DNA from 4 places in the Micromonospora sp. NPDC000207 genome. Region 1 is predicted to be linked to each of the others. Evidence: riboswitches for the same ligand, from Rfam matches in the RefSeq annotation. Region 1 holds a riboswitch; each other region holds the start of a gene.

Evidence for each region. A riboswitch is a leader RNA that binds a small molecule or an ion and turns the genes downstream of it on or off. The one in region 1 is predicted to bind cyclic di-AMP.
Region 2: linked by a shared signal. The riboswitch ahead of ABT336_RS23525 (C39 family peptidase) and the one ahead of ABT336_RS01235 (coiled-coil domain-containing protein) in region 1 are both predicted to bind cyclic di-AMP.
Region 3: linked by a shared signal. The riboswitch ahead of ABT336_RS04290 (transglycosylase family protein) and the one ahead of ABT336_RS01235 (coiled-coil domain-containing protein) in region 1 are both predicted to bind cyclic di-AMP.
Region 4: linked by a shared signal. The riboswitch ahead of ABT336_RS26340 (C40 family peptidase) and the one ahead of ABT336_RS01235 (coiled-coil domain-containing protein) in region 1 are both predicted to bind cyclic di-AMP.

The regions. Positions count from the first base shown of each region.
Region 1 covers NZ_JBEPEQ010000002.1:61,397-64,598, reverse strand. The annotation lists gene ABT336_RS01245 (HelD family protein) at 1-687, shown strand, start outside; gene ABT336_RS01240 (cation diffusion facilitator family transporter) at 795-1,709, shown strand; cyclic di-AMP (ydaO/yuaA leader) riboswitch at 1,863-1,993, shown strand; gene ABT336_RS01235 (coiled-coil domain-containing protein) at 2,039-3,157, shown strand.
Region 2 covers NZ_JBEPEQ010000124.1:1,041-4,242, reverse strand. The annotation lists gene ABT336_RS23530 (acyltransferase family protein) at 50-1,351, shown strand; cyclic di-AMP (ydaO/yuaA leader) riboswitch at 1,642-1,783, shown strand; gene ABT336_RS23525 (C39 family peptidase) at 1,818-2,693, shown strand; partial or broken gene ABT336_RS23520 (CDP-glycerol glycerophosphotransferase family protein) at 2,866-3,202, opposite strand, start outside.
Region 3 covers NZ_JBEPEQ010000009.1:4,311-7,512, reverse strand. The annotation lists gene ABT336_RS04295 (diacylglycerol/lipid kinase family protein) at 1-842, opposite strand, end outside; gene ABT336_RS04290 (transglycosylase family protein) at 1,022-1,624, opposite strand; cyclic di-AMP (ydaO/yuaA leader) riboswitch at 1,642-1,754, opposite strand; gene ABT336_RS04285 (hypothetical protein) at 2,053-2,346, shown strand; gene htpG (molecular chaperone HtpG) at 2,450-3,202, opposite strand, start outside.
Region 4 covers NZ_JBEPEQ010000184.1:21-3,222, forward strand. The annotation lists gene ABT336_RS26340 (C40 family peptidase) at 84-1,082, opposite strand; cyclic di-AMP (ydaO/yuaA leader) riboswitch at 1,146-1,286, opposite strand; gene ABT336_RS26345 (C40 family peptidase) at 1,546-2,559, opposite strand; gene ABT336_RS26350 ((Fe-S)-binding protein) at 2,777-3,202, opposite strand, start outside.

The DNA.
Region 1 (3,202 bases):
GACCGGCAGCGGGCCGTCCGGGAGGCGGCCCGGCAGCGCCCGGAGGACTACCGGGAGTACGCCCACGTGGTCGTCGACGAGGCGCAGGACGTCTCGCCGATGCAGTGGCGGATGATCGGCCGACGGGGGCGGCTGGCGTCCTGGACCGTCGTCGGCGACCCGGCCCAGACCGCCTGGACGGGTGACCCGGCGGAGCTGACCCGGGCCCGGGACCAGGCGCTGGGTCGACGTCGGCGGCACCGGTTCACGTTGACCACCAACTACCGCAACCCGGCGGAGATCTTCGCGGTGGCGGCGGCCGAGATCCGTCGGGTGGACCCGGACCTGCCCCTTCCCGTCGCGGTCCGCTCCACCGGGGTGGAGCCGGTGCAGCGGGTGCTGTCGGCGGCCGAGTTGGCGCCGGAGACGGTGGCCGCGGCGACGGCCATGTTGGCCGAGGTGCCGGGGACCGTCGGCGTGATCACGCCGGTGCACCGCCACCGCGAGGTGGCCGGGTGGCTGGCCGAGGTGGCCGAGCCCCGGCTCCAGGTGGTGACGAGCCTCCAGGCCAAGGGCATGGAGTACGACGGGGTGGTGCTCGTCGCGCCCGGGGAGATCCGGGCCGATCCGGGTTCCGGGGTTCGTACGCTCTACGTCGCGCTGTCCCGGGCCACCCAGCGCCTGGTCACCCTCGATCCCACCGGCTGAACGTCGACTCCGACTGTCGACCGGCCTCCCCTCGTCCGACACTTGCATACATAGCGATGTAAGCATAGGTTGTATCCCGGTCGGGTCGGACGACGGAGGGTGTGGGCGTGGGCGCAGGGCACGATCACTCGGCGGCGGTGGCGAACGCCGCCCATCGACACGTCGGCAGACTCTGGGCCGCACTGGCCCTGCTGGCCGTCTTCACAGTGGTGCAGACCGTCGCCGCCTTCCGCACCGGCTCGCTGGCCCTGCTCTCCGACGCCGGGCACATGTTCACCGACGTGCTCGGCATCGGCCTGGCCCTGGCCGCGATCACCGCGACCCGCCGGGCCACCACCGACCCGCAGCGCACCTTCGGCCTCTACCGCCTGGAGGTGCTCGCCGCCCTGGCCAACGCGGCGCTGCTCAGCGGGGTCGCGGTCTACGTCCTCGTCGAGGCGGCCCGCCGGATCGGCGATCCGCCGGAGGTCCTCACCGGCCCGATGCTCGGGGTGGCGGTGCTCGGCCTGCTGGCCAACGTGGTCGCCTTCGGACTGCTGCGCAAGGGCGCCGAGGAGAGCATCAACCTGCGCGGCGCGTACCTGGAGGTGCTCGCCGACCTGGTCGGCTCGGTCGGGGTGATCGCCGCCGCGCTGGTCATCGCGTTCACCGGCTGGTGGTGGGTGGACCCGGTGGTGGCGGTCGCGATCGGCGTGTTCATCCTCCCCCGGACCTGGCGGCTGGCCCGGGCCGCCCTGCGCATCCTGGTCCAGGCCGCCCCGGAACACCTCCAGGTGACCGAGGTGCACGACCGGCTCTCGGCGGTCCCCGGCGTGGCCGAGGTGCACGACCTGCACCTGTGGACGCTCACCTCCGGGATGGAGGTCGCCTCGGCCCACCTGACCACCACCCCGGGCGCGGAGGTCGCCACGGTGCTCGCGGCGGCCCGGACCACGCTCCGGGAGGAGTTCCACATCGAGCACGCCACGTTGCAGGTCGAACCCGGAGCGTCAGCGGGTGTCTGCGGAACCATCGAGTGGTGATTAGCACAGGCTTAAATTTCCACGAGGAATGTTCTTTTTGCTGCGCTTTGTCGTGCGCCTCTCCGACACCATCGGTCACTTTGACTGCAACCGTCACACCCACCCCGGTAGGCTCGGTCCCGGCCTCCGCCGGGCGGCGCCCATCGGCGCCCACGGTGGCCGCCGCCTAATCGCCCACCCGGGCGAGCCGGGGAACCACGTTCCTGGGGTGCATCCGCGTCAGCGGTAGGGATCTTCCGTCCCGAACCCGTCAGCTAACCCGGTCGGCGGTTGACGGAAGGACAGGTCCATTGGCAGTAGTGGCATCACCGCGACGCATCACCGCCCGGATGGCGGCCCTGCTCGTCGCGACCCTCGCCCTCGGTGGCGCGGTCGCACCGGTCGGTCCGGCCCAGGCCGCGACCCGGGGAGGTCTGCTGGCGGCACCCGACGCCGATCCCGAGGGCGGCACCCCGGCTCTGCGCAACCAGCTGGAGGCGGCCAGCAAGGGATGGCTGGAGGCGAAGGCCAAGCTCGAGAAGTCGACACAGCGGCAACAGGAACTCAACGGTCGGCTCAAGACCATCGACTCCGACCTGGCCGTCCAGAACACCAAGGTCGGTGAGATCGCCCAGGTCGCGTACCGGACCGGCCGACTCGGCGCGGCGAACGCCCTGCTCAACGCGACCTCCCCGGAGGGCTTCATGGACCGGGCCGCCGCGCTCGACCAGGTCGCCGCCAGCGAGGAGCGGGAGCTGCGCAAGCTCCAGGAGACCCGCAACCAGTCCGCCCGGACCAAGGTCGAACTGGATGCCGAGGTCAACGAGCAGCGCAAACAGGTCGCGACGATGGCAAAGCGCAAGGACCAGGCCGAGAAGGCCCTCGACGTCGCCGTCACGCAGGAGCGCCGTGAGGAGGCCGAGCGCCGCCGCCAGCAACAGCAGCAGCAACAGGCCCAGCAGCGCAGCAGCAGCGGCGGGTCGAGTGGGTCCAGCGGGTCCACGGGGTCCAGCGGACCGGGCGGGAACAGCACCAAGACCGCCAAGCCCGCCCCGCGCAACTCCGACGGGTCCTGGCCCCGGGAGTCGTGCAGCGTCAACGACCCCACCCCGGCCAACGGGTGCATCACCCCCCGGACCCTGCACGCCCTCAACCAGGCCAAGGCCGCCGGCTTCACCCGGTACGTCTCCTGCTACCGGCCGGGCGGCTCCGGTGAGCACCCCAAGGGTCGGGCGTGCGACTTCGCCGCACAGCGCAACGGATTCGGTGGGCACGCCACCGGCGGGGACCGGACGTACGGCAACAACCTCGCCGCGTACTACGTCCGCAACGCCGACCGGCTGGCCGTGCTGTACGTGATCTGGTACCGGCAGATCTGGCTGCCCAGCAGCGGCTGGCGAGCCTACAGCGGAGCGGGTGGGGACCCGTCCAGCGACCACACCAACCACGTGCACCTGTCGGTGTACTGACCCTCGGGTACGCCCGGTGTCCCGCCACGACGGTGGGGCACCGGG
Region 2 (3,202 bases), on a different contig from region 1:
GAGGAGGAGACGTCGTGGTGGTTCGTACGGTCGTGGTCGGTGTGGTGGCGTGACCAGCGTATCGGCGACCAGCGCGACCGCCACCGGAGCGACCCCCGCCCTGTCCCGGCTGCCCTCGCTGACCGGACTGCGGTGGATCGCCGCCCTGCTGGTGTACGGGTTCCACGCCGCCACCATGCGGGTCGTCGCCGAGCCGGGACCCCAGGGCGTGTTGGAGAAGGTCTTCACCCTCGGCCTCTCCGGAGTGCAGTTCTTCTTCATCCTCAGCGGTTTCGTCCTGGTCTGGTCGGCCCGCCCCGAGGACTCGAAACGGGCCTTCTGGCGTCGCCGGGCCGCGAAGATCTATCCCAACCACGTTCTGATGTGGATGGTCGTGCTGCTGGTCGGTCTCTACTTCGTCGACCCGGTCAACGGTCAGGTGGCGCTCACCAACCTGCTGCTGTTGCAGGCGTGGGACCCCACTCCGGGCCACTTCTACAGCATCAACACGGTGAGCTGGTCGCTCTCCTGCGAGCTGTTCTTCTACCTCTGTCTGCCGTTCGCGCTCCCGGCGATCCGGCGGGCCCGGCCCTGGATGCTCTGGGCCGTCGTCGTCGCCGTACCGCTGCTGATCCTGGCGCTCTGGCCGACGCAGCTGCTGGTGCCACCGGAGTACCGGTGGTGGTTCACCCAGATCTTCCCGATCACCAGGTCGTTCGAGTTCTGGATGGGCGTCGCCGCCGCCGAGCTGATGCGTCGGGGCTGCTGGCGCGGTCCCCGGCTGACGGTGGCCAGCGTGGTCTTCGTGGCCGTCTGGGTGGCCGCCGGTGAGATCATCCGCGCCGAGCTCTGGGCGGCCGTCCTGTCGGTGGCGTACATCCTGGTCATCACCGCTGCGGCGGACGCCGACATCAACGGCCGCCGCTCACCCTGGCGCTCCCGGCCGATGCTCTGGCTCGGCGAGGTCTCCTTCGCCTTCTACCTGGTGCACGTCTTCGTCATGGTCACTGTGCTCCGGCTCGTCGGCGTCTACGGCGTCGGCCTGCCCGGCTGGTGGGGGCCGGTGGCGGTGGTGGCCTTCCTCCTTGTCAACCTGGTGCTGGCCGGGCTGATGCACAGGTACCTGGAGACCCCGATGATGCGCCTGCTCGCCCCCTCCCGCTCCGGTCGGAACCGGCGTGGGCCGGGACCGCAGCCGCCCGGTTCGGACCCACGACAGGTAGCGCCCGGGCCGGAGTCGGTCGCGCCGGGACCGCAGTCGGTCGAGCCCGAGCCGCAGTCGGTCGAGCCCGAGCCGCAGTCGGTCGTGCCGGGGCCGCGCTCGGGGGCGTCCGCCGCCGAGCAGCCGGTGGGTGACGCCGAACGACGCTGACCCATCCCGTCCGTGACGGTGATGCCGCTCACAGGACGCCGGATCCGGTCACGCGACGCAGGGCGGACGTCATTGGCCGACAATTCCTCGGGGATGCTCACCGAACGTCCGGTTGTGGACCTCGACGGGTGGATGAAACCGCCCGTCCCATAGATACACGACACTGTCGGACTGCGGTGAAGATTGCTGCCATGATCGAGGTTTAAGCAGGTCAAGCCGGGTTGGCAGGGAAAAGCTCGGCCAGTAGTGTCGCTGCGTCCGGTGCGGTTCCCGATCGCAAGAAGCGACGCCGCCCCGACCCGCTCAATCGTCTCAGGACGAGCCGGGGACCCACGTAGTCCGGGGTGAATCCGGGAGCCGACGCTCCCGGTAGGGCGACTTCTTCCCGCCCGAATCCGTCAGCTAACCCGGTAGGCGGAATCGGAAGGAGCCCCGTTCCTTGCCTCACCATCCCCTCCAGTCGACAGTGAGACACCATCTCAGGCGACAGCTGCGGCGGCTCACCGCAGACCGCCAGTACCAGGTCGTCGCCGCCTCGGCCGCGACCCTCATGGTGGCCTCGGGCGTCGGAGTCGGCGTCGCCGTCACCGGTGACGGGTCCGACCTCGATCAGCCCACCCCGGCCGCCGTCGCCGAGCAGGCCCCCTACGCCGGTGACCTCCCCGCCCGCGCCGAGTTGAGCGCGCCGCAGACCCCGGCGCCGTCGCTGACCACCCCGGCCCCGACCGCCACCGCCCGTTCGCAGAGCCCCGCTCCGACGGCGACGGCGAGCAGCGCCACCAGCACCACAGCCCCGGCGGCCGATCTGACCCGTACGGCGACTCCCAAGCCGCCCGCGTCGAGGGTCCTCGACCACGACCACCAGTCCCAGATCACCTACTACTACTGCGGCCCGGCGGCGGTACGCAACGCGCTGTCGGCCATGGGCCTGGCCCGGACCCAGGACGACCTGGCGGTGCGGCTCGGCACCACGACGATGGGCACCAACTCGGCCGCCGACACCACCCGGGTGCTCAACCAGGTGGTGGACGGCAGCCCGTACCGGACCACGATGATCCCCGGCAACGCCGCCACCACCGCCCAGACCGAGCGGCTCCGGGCCGACCTGGTCGCGGCGGTCGCCGACGAGCGCGGCGTGGTGGTGAACGTGGCCGGGACCACCACCGACCTCGCCGGGGGCTGGCACTCCTTCCCGGGCGGACACTACGTCGCGGTGGTCGGCTACCGCGACGACGGCCGGACCGTCAAGATCGCCGACTCGGCGAACCCGGCGGTCCCGACGTACTGGCTGACAGTGGGCACTCTTGCCGACTGGATCGCCAGCCGGGGCTACTCCGCCTGAGCCGGCAGTCCCCACCCGATCCACGAGACGGGCACCGTCCCCCTGCGCAGGGGGACGGCGCCCGTCTCGTTCTCGTCGGGGTCGCTCAGCCGATGGGGGGCGGCACCCGTTCCGGTGGCCACTCAGCCGGTGGGGGAGAGCGGTGCCCGTCTCGTCGCGGTGGGTCGGTCGCTCAGCCGGTGGGGGAGAGCGGCCCGGTGGCGGCGTCGGCCAGCCCGGCACCTGCGCCGGTACGCGGACCCGGCGGGGTCCACGCCGGGTCCAGGTGCCGCCGGGCGGCCGCCAGGAACACCTCGGCGTAGGACTCGGCCGGGAAGTCCCCGAGGTAGCGGGTACGGGTGTGCCACCGGGCCGACTCCGCCGGATCGGTCTGCAACAGCGCGGTCAGCACCTCGTCGACGTTCGACATGTCCCGCCGCAGCACGTACGCCGAACCGGCCAGGGGGAACCGCTCGGTGAACCGGTCACCCTCGCCCACCATGTCGGTCACCGCGTACGGCTTGCCCGAG
Region 3 (3,202 bases), on a different contig from region 1:
CCCAGGGTGCGGGCCCAGTCGACAGCGCCGCTGGCGGTGGCCACCCCGACCTCCAGGGCACCGTCGTCAGGGCGGGCGTCGTCGAAGGCGGGGATGCCGCCGGTGATGGTGCCGACGTTGCCGAAGAGCACGCAGCTGGCCTCTCCGTCGAACCAGTCGCTGCCGTCGATTCTGATCCGGGTCCGGACGCACTCGCCGCGCACGTGTCGCAGCCCGGTCAGGACGTAGGCGAGGCGGCCGAGGCGGCCCTTGAGGTTACGGTCGGCGTCACGGATCAACTCGGCGTCGAACCCGGCACCGGCCATCACCGCGAAGTGTTCCCCGTTGACCTTGCCCAGGTCGACGGTGCGGCGCGGGCCGTGCAGACCGATCCTGACCGCCTCGGGCAGGTCGGTGGGGATGCCCAGGTTGGTGGCGAAGAGGTTGGCGGTCCCGGCCGGCAGGACGGCCATCGGGACCCCGGATCCGGCCATGGCGTCCGCACTGCGCTGGACGGTGCCGTCGCCGCCCCAGACGAAGACCAGTTCGGCCCCCTCGTCGAGGGCCTTACGGACCTTCTTCGGCGCCTTGCGGCTCTTCGGCACCTCGTACCAGAGCAGGTTCTTCACCCCCGCGCCGACCAGGGCGGCGCGGAGTTCGTCGAGCCCGCCGCCGAAGGTCTTCTTACGGTGTGCGACGACGGCCACGGTGCCCAGCGTCGTCGTGCCACCCGCCCGATCGGTGCCGCCCGCCGGATCGGTGCCGACGGGGTCCGTGGCGGCCGGGTCGGTGGTGGTCGAGTCGGCGGTCGGGTCGGGGCGGGCCGGGTCCGTGGGGCGCTCGTCCAGGGTTTTCGTGCTCATGGTTGTCGCTGGTACCCCACCGGCGACGTCACTACGCGTGTCCACCCTGGAGATACCCGCGCGGGGACGGAACCCAGCGCCCAGGTGGGCGGAGAACCGGACGGTCCGGCACGACCGGCGGGGAAGGGCGGCGGGGAACCCGGCCGGGAGGTGCGCCCCGGCCGGGTTTCGCCTCGACGTCAGAGGGTGAGCCGCTGACCGGGGATGATCAGGCCCGGGTCGTCGCCGATGACGTCCTTGTTGCGCTCGTGCAGACCCTGCCACCCGCCGGTGACGTCGTGGGCGGCGGCGATCTTCACGAGGGTGTCACCGGCCTCGACGACGTACGTGTCCCGGTCGGTGCTGCGCGACGCGGGCTGCTCGGCGCGCTGGGCGGCGGCGTCGGCGGCGGAGGTCGACCCGCCCGAGGGGGAGACCGGGCCACCCAGGGGGCCGCAGGTCGGCCAGGCCCCGATGCCCTGGCCCTGCAGGACCTGCTCGGCGACGGCGATCTGCTGGGCGCGGGTGGCCAGGTCGGCGCGGGTGGCGTACTGGAGGCCGCCGTACGCCTCCCAGGTGCTCTGGACGAACTGCAGGCCACCGAAGTAGCCGTTGCCGGTGTTGATGCTCCAGTCGCCGCCGGACTCGCACTGGGCGATGGCGTCCCAGTCGACGCTGTCGGCGTGGGCGGGAGCGGCGGTGCCGAACACGGCGGCGAGGCCGGTCACGGCACCGACGGCGAGGGTGCCGAGGATCCGTCGGGGGGTGCGCAGGGCGCGGGACGAGGTGGTTCGAGTTGCCATGGGGTTCCTCCACGCCGACGAGGTGAGCTGTCGGGTTCGGGCCGAGGAGCCCGGCCGCCGGTGGGCGGCTTCACCCCGAGGTGACGTGCACCGTGGAACCTGGGTCCCCCGCTCCATGCCCTGTGGTGGAGTGTTCCGCGGAGCCGGGGGCATGGATTGGGCGTACTCCGGCGGGCGGTGTCCGCGTCGGGCGGACCCGTACGACGGTAGGGGTGGCCCGGGGCGGGTGCATACGCTGCGTGAGGTTGTTCACCAGGCCACACGGGGAGGGGTTGCGAACTCGCCGCTCAGGCGGCATTCTGCGCCTTCACACACCTCTGACCAGGGCATCCGTGTCGACCGTCACCCAACTGTGACGGGTCGGAACGGTTAGAACAGGGGTTGAGTGGTGAGGGTTAAGGGGACATCGCGTACGAGGGGGGCCGCTCATGTCCAGTTCCACCGGATCCGACCGGCGCGACGCCGTGCCGGCGGGCGTGACCGACACCATGCTGTGGCGACAGGCGATCGTCGTCGCCGAGCAGCACCGGGATGCCGCGCAGGGGCAGTGCCGGAACCTGCAGTGTGCCGACGGCCCGCAGCCGTGCGCCGCCTACACGTGGGCGCGGCGGGCGTTGCAGCTGGCGTACCCGGCCGAGCAGGAGCAGCAGCACGTGGAGCGGCCCGCGTTGGCTGCGGTCGCACCGCCGCCCCGCTACCCCGGCTCGGTCGCGGCGGCCTGAGTCTCACGACGCCGGGCGGGGTGACACCCGGCGTCGGGCCGTGACGTCTCGCGGGTCCGGTGCGGCAACACCGGGCCCGCGAGACACGTCTGACCGGAAAAGATCAGAGGGTACGGGCCAGCCGGTCGGCCAGGAGCCGGGTGAACCGGGCCGGGTCGGTCAGCTCCCCGCCCTCGGCCAGCAGCGCCATGCCGTACAGCAGCTCGGCGGTCTCGACGAGGGCGGCCGGGTCCTCACCCTGCTCGTGGGAGGTACGCAGCCCGGCGACCAGCGGGTGGGTCGGGTTGAGTTCCAGGATCCGCTTCACCGGCGGGACCTCCTGACCCATCGCCCGGTACATCTTCTCCAGGGTCGGGGTCATGTCGTACGCGTCGCCCACCACGCACGCCGGTGAGGTGGTCAGCCGCGAGGAGAGCCGGACCTCCTTGACGTTCTCGGCGAGCTTTTCGGTGAGGAAGGTCAGCAGACCGGCGAACTCCTGGGTGCGCTGCTCCCGCTCGGCCTCGGCCTCCTTCTTCTCCTCCTCGGTGTCCAGGTCGACCTGGCCCTTGGCGATGGAGCGCAGCGACCGGCCGTCGAACTGGCCGACCTGCTCCACCCAGACCTCGTCCACCGGGTCGGTGAGGATGAGCACCTCGTAGCCCTTGGCCCGGAACGCCTCCATGTGCGGGGAGTTCTCGATCATCGACCGGGACTCACCGGTGGCGTAGTAGATGTCGCCCTGGCCGTCCTTCATCCGCTCGACGTACCCGGCGAGGGTGGTCAGCTCCGCCGGGTCGTCGGTGGAGGCCACCGACACGATCTCCAGCAGGGTGTCCCGGTTGTCCGGGTCCTCCAGGAGACCCTCCTTGAGGGC
Region 4 (3,202 bases), on a different contig from region 1:
GACAGCGGTACCCGGGCCTGCCGTCGGCAGGGACACCACGTCGGTCTCACGGGCCGACGTCCACCCGCCGACAGCCGGAACGGTCAGCCCTTGCCGGGGCGACCGAAGCTGTGGATCGGGGCGTCACCGAGGCGCTTCATCCGCACCGGCACCCCGGACCGGGCGGCGTGCACCACCCAGCCGTCACCGACGTACATGCCCACGTGGTGCACGTCGCGGTAGTAGAAGACGAGGTCGCCGGGGCGCAGGTCGGCGCGGCTCACCGGGGTGGTCACCTTCCGCTGCCGGGCGGCGTTGTGCGGCAGCGCCACGCCGCCCTTCGCCCAGGCCGCGAGCATCAGACCCGAGCAGTCGTACGCCTTCGGCCCCTCGGCGCCCCAGACGTACGGCTTCCCGATCTGGGCGCAGGCGAACCGGACCACGTCACCTGCCGTACCCCCGGGGTAGGTGACGGGGCAGGGCGCCGGGCGGAGCGGCCCACCGGCACCACTGTCGTACGCCCGCAGCCGCAGCTTCTGCAACCTGTCGATCTCGGCGTCGATCTGCCGACGGCTGGCGGCGAGTCCCCTCTCCGCCCGGGTCAGTTGGACGATCATCCGGTCGAGTCGGGTCTTCCCGGCCGCCAGTTCGTCACGCAGGTCCCGGACGGCCCGGACGTCCTCCTGCCGGCGGTGGGCGAACCGGTCCATCAGCTCGATCCGGCCGACCAGTTCACCGGGGGTGCGCCCGGAGAGCATCAGGTTGAGCGCCGAGAAGCTCTCACCCTTGTACGCCCGCACTGCCAGGTCGCTGACCTGCTTCATCGCCGCGTCGACCTGGCGTTGCAGCGGGTCGATCCTGGCCGCCAGGGCGGCGGCCTCCCGACGCCTGTCGGCGAGGTCCTGCCGGACGGCGTTGTGCCGTTCGATGAGCGGTTCGAGTCGGTGCCAGTCCCTGTCGATCTGCCGTTCGAGATCGGTCACCGACGGTTCGGCGTACGCCGGGGCGGGGACCCCGAGGACGGCGGCCCCGACCAGGACCGCAGCGGTCGCGGCCAGTGCTGTGGTGCAGCGGAACGAGCGTGGACGCGGCCCAGCCGGCACCGGGTCGACCTTCGCCGACCTGGTGGACGGTGGCCGCGGGGCATGAAGTGCCACCGGGCTCGGTACTCCTTCGACGGAACCGCCTACCGGGTCAGCTGACGGGTTCGGGCGGAAGGGGACGCCCTACCGCAGCGGACTGCGGATTCACCCCGACGTACCTGGGTTCCCGGATCACCCGTGCGGGCGACTCGGCGGTGTCGTTCGTGACCGCCCGGGTTGGACGGTTCTGCTGCCGACCGACGGTTCACCAGCGTAGAGAGACGACCACCTATCCGCAACGGAGCGATACGTGACACTCCGTCTCACGTTCGTTCACTCTCGGGCGCGGCGTGACCGACACACGACGCCGGTCACCGACGCGCGGAGCCGACGGCCGGTGCGCGAAGGACCCGCCGTCGAGGCCACACGCGAAGGCCCTCCGTCGTCGGTGGTCGACGACGGAGGGCCTCAGGTACGCCGAGGGTCAGCCGGGTCGTCGGAACCCGGCTACCGGCATCGTGTTGATGCTGGAGACGTTGACCGGGACACCGGCTCTCGCCGCGTGCACCATCTTGTCGTTGCCCAGGTAGATGCCGACGTGACTGAGGTCGCTGCGGAAGAAGACCAGATCGCCGGGGCGGGCCTCGTTACGCGGGATCGCCCGGCCCTCGTTCCACTGCGCCCCGGTGAAGTGGGTGAGGCTGATGCCTGCGGCCCGGTACGCGTACTGGGTCAGCCCGGAGCAGTCGAAGGAGTTCGGCCCGGTGGACCCGAACACGTACGGCTTGCCGATCTGGGCGCAGGCGGTCCGGATGGCGGTACGCGCCGCCGCGTTGACCACCCCGTTGATGGTGGGGCAGTTGGCGGTCTGCACTGTGGTCTTCGGCATCGAAGCCCGGAGGGTCTTGATCTCACCCTCGATCTTCTTGCGCCGGTTCGCCAGGTCCTTCTCCTGCTTGACCTGGGTGGTGACGAGGGTGTCCAGCTTCTCCTTCTGGGTGTTGAACCTGGCCTGAACGGCCAGGACGTCCTCGATCTGCCGACGCTGCTCGGTGGCCACCCGGTCCAGCAGGGTCAGCTGTTCGCCGAGCTGCCCGGGGCGGCTGTTCACCAGCACCGCGCCCAGCTCGTACGAGGGACCGATGATGTAGTACCGGGAGGCGAGTTCACCGATCCGGTTCAGCGCCAACTCGCTTTCGAGCTGCAACGGCTCGATCTTCTTCGCGAGGTCGTCGGACTTCTTGCGGTTGACCCTCAGCTCGGACCGCACCTTGTTGTACTGCTCGATGGTGGGTTCCAGCTGGCGCCACTGCTTTTCGATCTGCGCTTCGATCTCCTCGACCGTGGGCTCCGCCTGCGCCGGTACGGCGAGCATCCCGGCGCCGACGATCACGGCAGCACACAGGGCTGTCAGACGCGCCAATGCCCGTCGCGCGCCGCGTACTCGGGCGGGCGTTTTCGGGACACGACGATGAGGGGGCAGGCTCGCCACCGGCACCGACTCCTTTGCCGACCGGCCGCCGGGCGCCTCGCGAGGAGGGGAGGGCGAGACAGACGACCCACAAGCGGCCGGTGCCCAACATTAGGGAAGCAAAGCGATCGGGGCAAGAAGACAATCTTCACCATTACGGTGAAGCAATCGCTTGCACACCAACGGTATCCGCTATTCGACGATCGAGGGGTACCCATCAATATCGGGGTCGGTCACCCTCCGGTCACTCCGGCCGGACCGAGCGGAGCAGGACGCTGGCCACGTCGACCACCTCGACCTCTTCTCCGGCCCCCTTGCCGTTGACCCCGTCGTTGAGCATCGTCGAGCAGAACGGGCAGCCGACGGCGACCGTCTTCGCCCCGGTGGACATGGCCTCCTCGACCCGGTCCACGTTGATCCGCTTGCCGATCCGCTCCTCCATCCACATTCGCGCGCCCCCGGCACCGCAGCAGAACGAGCGCTCGCTGTTGCGCGGCATCTCGATCAGACCGGCGTCGCCCGTGCCGCCGCCGATGGCGCTGCCCAGGACCTCACGCGGCGGGGCGAAGACCCGGTTGTGGCGGCCCAGGTAGCACGGGTCGTGGTAGGTGACCCCGCCGTCGACAGGCTGGACCGGGGTGAGCTTGCCACCGGCGACCAGGTGGGCCAG